DNA from 3 places in the Sinorhizobium sp. RAC02 genome. Region 2 is predicted to be linked to each of the others. Evidence: predicted binding sites of a transcription regulator. Region 2 holds the regulator's gene; each other region holds the start of a gene.
What was found. The regulator LexA, encoded in region 2, represses DNA repair genes until DNA is damaged. The targets are predictions, from matches to a motif close to TGTTCNNNNTGTGTTCNG.
Positions count from the first base shown of each region.

Region 1 (2,266 bases), 1.7 Mb from region 2:
ACATCACGTCCACGCACCTTCTGGAGCGCATCCACCCGAAGACGCTGGTCGTCAACGATCCAGCCTGGGTGCGCAATTCGCCGGAAAAGATTTTTGTCACCGAATTCGCCGACCTGATGCCGGCAACGCTGATCACCCGCGACGCCGGCGAAATCCGCCGCTTCCGGGACGAAATGGGCGACATGATCCTGAAGCCGCTCTACGGCAATGGCGGCGCCGGCGTCTTCCATTCGACCAAGGACGACCGCAACCTCTCGTCGCTGCTCGAAATGTTCGGCCAGATGTTCCGCGAGCCCTTCATCGCCCAGCAATACCTGCCGGACGTGCGCAAGGGCGACAAGCGCATCATCCTCGTCGACGGCGAGCCGGTCGGTGCGATCAACCGTGTGCCGGCCGAGCATGATGCCCGGTCCAACATGCATGCCGGTGGCCGCCCGGAGCCGACGGAACTGACGGCGCGCGAAAAGGAAATCTGCGCCCGCATCGGCTCGTCGCTGCGCGAACGCGGCTTCCTGCTCGTTGGCATCGACGTCATCGGTGACTATATGACCGAGATCAACGTGACGTCGCCCACCGGCATCCGCGAGGTCAAGAAATTCGGCGGCGCCGACATTGCAGCCCTGCTCTGGGATGCTATCGAGAAGAAGCGCTAAGGCCTCTTCCCCGCGGGAGCGCGGCGGGAAATCCGCCGCGTTTTCCGGGTAGAACGGCCTCTCCGGGACGGTCCGTTCGCGAACGTCCCGCCTTCGTTCCGCAAAGGCAACCGGCCACAACCGGCACGCGGAAAATCCTCCCGCAAGTTCTACGATTGTTCTTGTTTCATTCCGCATTTCATGTCAGATTTACACCTGCAACCCAGGGGCGGTTGCAGGGATCGTTTTCGGCAAAAACGTGTTGCGGTGCTCTTTGCGCGTCATGACCGGCGCGCAGCGCTGCGGGACGAGCGGGGGCAGTCATGGTCGCACGGGTCAGTACGATTGCGTTTCAGGGCATCGAGGGCGTGCCCGTCGATGTGCAGGTCATGGTGGCGCCCGGCAAGGTGGGCATGCAGATCGTCGGCTTGGCCGACAAGGCGGTCGCCGAAAGCCGCGAGCGGGTGCAGGCCGCCCTGCACGCCTCCGGTCTGTCGCTGCCGCCGAAGCGGGTGACTGTCAATCTCGCGCCCGCCGATCTTCCCAAGGAAGGCAGCCACTACGATCTCGCCATTGCGCTCGGCCTGATGATGGCGCTCGGCGCTGTGCCGGGCGATGCGGTGGAAGGCTATGTCGTCATCGGTGAACTCAATCTCGACGGCACGATCGCACCGGTTGCCGGTGCCTTGCCCGCTGCGATGGGGGCGAATGCGCTCGGCAAGGGGCTGATCTGCCCGGCGGAAAACGGTGCGGAAGCTGCCTGGGCCGGCGGTGGGCTCGACATCCTGGCGCCAAGGAGCCTCATTGCGCTCGCCAACCATTTCAAGGGCACCCAGGTCCTGTCGCGCCCCACGCCGGCGATCCGCGCGTCGGCGACGGACCTGCCTGATCTCGCGGATATCCGGGGCCAGGAAAGCGCCAAGCGGGCCTTGGAGGTCGCCGCGGCTGGCAGCCACAATCTCCTGATGGTCGGCCCGCCGGGCTCGGGAAAATCCATGCTGGCTTCTCGCCTTGCCGCCATCCTGCCGCCGCTCACGCCGACCGAGCTGCTTGAAGTTTCGATGATCCACTCCATTGCCGGCCAGCTGTCCGGCGGCCGGCTGTCGGATCGCCGCCCGTTCCGCACGCCGCACCATTCGGCCACCATGGCGGCGCTTGTCGGTGGTGGCGCGCGTGCCCGGCCCGGCGAGGTTTCCCTCGCCCACAATGGCGTGCTCTTCCTTGACGAACTGCCCGAATTCTCGCCGCAGGCGCTCGATGCGCTGCGCCAGCCGCTCGAGACCGGGGAATGCATCATCGCGCGCGCCAATCACCGGGTGAGCTACCCGGCTGCCGTCCAGCTCGTCGCGGCTATGAACCCGTGCCGCTGCGGCATGGCGGGCGAGCCGGGCCGCAGCTGTGTTCGCGGACCGCGCTGCATGAGCGATTATCAGGCGCGCGTCTCCGGCCCGCTGATGGACCGCATCGACATCCGCATCGACGTGCCGGCCGTCTCCGCCTCGGATCTCATCCGCCCGATGGCCGCCGAGCCCAGCGAGACCGTCGCCCGCCGCGTCGCCCATGCCCGGGCCTTGCAGGTCGATCGTTTCGCCCGTCTCGGCATGGCCTCGGTAACGAGCAATGCCCGCGCCTCG
Region 1 is NZ_CP016450.1:2,926,162-2,928,427, reverse strand. It holds gene gshB (glutathione synthase) at 1-653, shown strand, start outside; gene BSY16_RS14070 (YifB family Mg chelatase-like AAA ATPase) at 956-2,266, shown strand, end outside.
Region 1: a site for LexA is predicted at 810-827, ahead of BSY16_RS14070 (YifB family Mg chelatase-like AAA ATPase). Genes of this name have one in related genera too.

Region 2 (2,266 bases):
CGCCTGCTGGCCCGCTGGAGGCACAAGGCCGGAGATTCTCGTGTCGGAAGATGGCCGCCTGGTCGCCATTCTGCGTGGCGAGAAAGCAGCGACCAACCGCGCACGGCCACCGGATTTCATCTATGCGCAATGGCGGCGCGCCCTTCGCCTCGAAACACTGCTGAAACCCGAGCTACGCAAGACGAGCGGCCTGACAGTCAACATCGAGAAGGAGGACCCTGCCACTACGGCCAGGCAGAAACGACCCCGCCGCGAAGCCGACCGACAGAAGGCCAAGGCGGCCATGGCCGCAGCATTCGATACAGCCCGCACTCACGACAGCTTCATCTGCGAGACAAAAGCCTTCTGTGCCGCCATTTCCCCCAGCGGTTGGCGCATCGTGGCGCTGGAGGACCTCGCCTTCCTCGGTACGGCCTGCGACGGTGCAGACCTCGTCATCGTGCCCGTCGCAATCCGTTTGGAAGCTTGCCGTTCAGGTGCACGCCTCATCACGGTTCGCCATCTGAGGCAAACCGGCGCCCTGGAAATCCAGCCGGCGGCCGATCCCGCAAACTCTGCCCTCTCCGACGCCCTTTTCACCCCGGCTGTTGAAACGCTTCATCGCCCCTGGTCACGACACCGCACCTATGATTGGCGTAGTGGTACCTATGAAGCGAGCGGATGACAGCGCGTCGTGATCTCTCAAGTTCACTCCCCAAGCCTTGGTTTCTCGATGTTTTGCAGGCGTTATTGCTAAACCGCCGCACGCGTTTACGCGACACGCTTTAATGGTAGCGGCGAATAAGCCCGACGAGCTTGCCCTGAATCTTGACGCGGTCCGGTCCGAAAATACGGGTTTCATAGGCCGGATTGGCGGCCTCAAGCGCGATGGATGCGCCCTTGCGGCGGAAGCGCTTCAGCGTCGCTTCCTCGTCATCGACCAGCGCCACGACGATTTCACCGGGATTGGCAGTGTTCGCATTGCGAATGATGACGGTGTCACCGTCGAGGATGCCGGCCTCGATCATCGAATCGCCCTTGACCTCCAGCGCATAATGCTCCCCGCCACCGATCATTTCGGCCGGCACGGTGATTTCATGGGTATTGTTCTGGATCGCCGAGATGGGCACACCCGCGGCGATGCGTCCCATGACCGGCACGGAAACGGAGGAGGGCATGTCTGCCTGGCTCGACGTCCGCTGGGGCGGAGCGGCCGGCACCGGCTGCTTGCCAAGGCTTCCTTCGATGACCGATGGGGAGAAACCGCGCCGCGGCTGAAGGCTGGGCGAATAGGCCTCCGGAAGTTTGATCACTTCTAGGGCGCGGGCGCGGTTTGGCAATCGCCGGATGAAGCCACGCTCTTCAAGCGCCGTGATGAGCCGGTGAATACCCGATTTCGAGGCGAGATCCAGAGCATCCTTCATTTCATCGAACGACGGCGGTATGCCGGATTCCTTCATCCGTTCATGGATGAACAAGAGAAGTTCCTGTTGCTTACGTGTCAACATCGCCGTCCACCCCAGAATCGCGAAACAAATATAGAACATACACTATCTGTTCCATATGTGTTCTGCAAGAGGCCCGCACCTACAGAAGCGTTATGACAGGCAGTGCGCTGAGTAATTGAACGCCTTCGGCGCTTCTTGCCCTTTGTTCTCGGCCGCGGAAGGCGACGCCACAACCTAGCGCATCTCTTGCGAAATGCGAGCCGGTCGAAGCCTTGGTCTTCGCGGGATTACTTGGGACTTTTTTCACCCCATGCGGCAGGCTCGAAAATACTGCAAAAGCCTGGGGGTCAAGGGTTCGAGTGGTGAGCGCGCAGGGATTCGAACCCTGGACCTACTGATTAAAAGTCAGTTGCTCTACCGGCTGAGCTACACGCTCCCAGGCGGTGCGAAGACGCCCCGCGGAAGTGCGCGGAACATAGGCAGGAGGATTTGCCGGGTCAACCCGGAAAATGCGATGAAAAACAGCTTTTGCTGCATTTTGCCGCGTTCTCCAAAAGGTGATTGGCAGGAGAGGGCTTCGGCCGATACTAGGAAGCGCAAATGAAGGAGCGGGCGGGGCGTTTTCGGGCCCGAACCGCTTTCCCGCCGTCGCGGAGTAGCCAGTGTCGATTGCCGATATTTCTCTTCTAAGTGCGCTGCTTGCCGGAGCGCTGTCGTTTCTGTCGCCCTGCGTGCTGCCGCTCGTGCCGCCCTATCTCTGTTATATGGCGGGCATTTCCGTGGATCAGTTTCGCGGCAACGACGCGGTCGCGGTCCGGCGGGATACGCGCGGGGCGGTG
Region 2 is NZ_CP016450.1:1,273,910-1,276,175, forward strand. It holds gene BSY16_RS06040 (ComEC/Rec2 family competence protein) at 1-664, shown strand, start outside; gene lexA (transcriptional repressor LexA) at 765-1,487, opposite strand; tRNA gene BSY16_RS06050 (tRNA-Lys) at 1,788-1,863, opposite strand; gene BSY16_RS06055 (cytochrome c biogenesis CcdA family protein) at 2,090-2,266, shown strand, end outside.

Region 3 (2,266 bases), on a different replicon from region 2:
ATCACCGATGGGGTCGGCATCGACCAGATGCAGGCCGGATATCATCGCCTGGGCTTTGGCGGCGGGCATGCCGATGCGGACGCCGGCCTTGAAGGCCGCAGCGTCGACTGCGGCCACGGTGCGTTTTGATCCACTGCGAGAAACAACCACAACAGGTGTTTCAGCCGAAATTCTGGGATCGGCGCGCCTGATCCTGTCCGTCGCGAGCGTGGGGAGAAAGACTGATACGACCCGTGGCATCGCAGGCACCTATTTCAAATTCTGCGGCTTCTCCCGCCCTTGCTCTGATCAATTCCGCCAGCCACCGCGCCCGCCCGATGCCCGACACGGGAAGCGGTTCGGAAGGCAGGACGCTGATGCGCCATCGTGTCGTGGCCGCCGTCGGCTGCCCGAAATCAGCCGCCTCTGTCGGGCGCCGCCATCGCCGAAGCGCAATCCCGATTGTTCCTGAAGCCTCGGCCGCCAGCTGCAGGCGCCGTGAGGCGGTCATGGGCAGGCGCACAAGCTCGGCAACGACGGCGCCAAGCCCGCCAAAACGCAGGCCCTCTTCGAAATTCGTGAGCACGTCCTCTTCCCGGTCGGCCTCGACATAGATCACCCGATCATGGTGAAGCCCCGCCTGTGCCAATGCCGGCGCAAACAGATCCGGCCGTGTCAGGCACCACAGGATGTCGCCCTTCGTGCGCGCGACGATCCCGGCGACGAACAGAGCGGCGGCCGCGCCATGCACGGCATCGGCGCCACCGCCGGCCACCTCGTGCAAGGCGCCGCAGGCCAGCCCGCCACCGGGAAGCTTTGCATCGATCTCAGCTATTTCGAACGACAGCACCTCGCCCTTGCGCGCAACTCCGCCTTCAAGCCGCCGGATGCGGTCCTGAAGCTCGGAAATGACGGGGTTGGCGGCAGTGATTGGCATCGGTTTCCTACGTCAAGGGTGCATTTGCATAGCCAAAAAAAGCTGATATGTTCTGTTTTTGTTCTTTAAACAGCGATGAGTCAACGGGCAAGAATCGGGTGGACTGCAGCCAGCATCACGAGACGGCTTTTGATCGATCGATTCATCAAGCAGATTCAATTCGATGCTGAATGTGATGAAAAATATCGTAGATGAGAAAATAGAAATATGCCCGGTTTGCTGACGCTTAGAGATTTCAAGGGACCGGTGATTACCGTCGAATGCAAACCGTGCGTGCAACGGGGCGAGCTTGATCGCAAGGCGCTGGTGAAACAGTTCGGCGCCAGCATGCGTTTTGTGGATCTGCGCCGTCGCATGGCGATGGGATGCGACAAGATGCATTGTCCTGACGGACAGGATAGATGCCGGACGGGATTTCCCTGTTTGCTGGAGGCGGCCTTGGTTTTTGAGCCGCAAAAGCCCAGGTGATCGCTGGAGCTTTCAAAGCTTGATTGCGTTCCGAAAGGGTCGGAAACTTCGCCTTGACACGCATTGGATAGGAGGACGGCAATGTGTAATCTCTACAACGTGACGACCACGCGTGACGCGGTTCTGAAATTTACAAAGGCGTTCCGGGATCGAGCCGGCTGGAATGAAGCCTCCTTCGATGTTTATCCAGGCTATCAGGCACCGATTGTCCGCGTCGCCGATGACGGACAGCGCGAGATTGCCCGGGCGACCTGGGGAATGCCGTCGCCGCCGGCTTATGTCAAAAACTACGATCCGGGCGTCACCAATATCCGCAATGTAAACTCCCCACATTGGCGCCGCTGGCTTGGGCCTACCAGCCGCTGCGTGGTTCCGTTCACGTCTTTTGCCGAGCCTGACCCAGCCAGCAAGGTGGAGGGCGGACGCGTGCCGAACGCTTGGTTCGCCGGCAACGAAGAGCGACCGCTGATGTTTTTCGCGGGCTTCTGGACTCCGTGGAAGGGCGTGCGGAAGGTCAGGGATGGCGAGCAGGAATACGAGCTGTTTGGATTTCTGACGACCTCGCCGAATGAGATTGTCTCTCCCATCCATCAAAAGGCCATGCCCTCCATCCTGACCACGCCTGAGGAAGTGGAGACCTGGCTGACAGCACCGTGGGATGAAGCCCGCCACCTACAGCGTCCGCTCCCGGGCAACATGCTGGTGATCGTTCCGCCACAGGCCAAACCGAAGCCGGACGAGGAAGGTCTGTTGCTTTGATCACCAGCACAGAGCACGACCAGAGCAGTCAGATGCCTGTTCACCAAATGCCGACTTATCCTGTGGAAACTGACGTCATGGGTAGTGTGCAACCCGTGCGCAAAATCATCCATGTGGATATGG
Region 3 is NZ_CP016451.1:137,674-139,939, reverse strand. It holds gene BSY16_RS20550 (Y-family DNA polymerase) at 1-240, opposite strand, end outside; gene BSY16_RS20545 (ImuA family protein) at 161-916, opposite strand; gene BSY16_RS20540 (hypothetical protein) at 1,124-1,384, shown strand; gene BSY16_RS20535 (SOS response-associated peptidase) at 1,466-2,143, shown strand; gene dinB (DNA polymerase IV) at 2,221-2,266, shown strand, end outside.
Region 3: a site for LexA is predicted at 965-982, ahead of BSY16_RS20545 (ImuA family protein). Genes of this name have one in related genera too.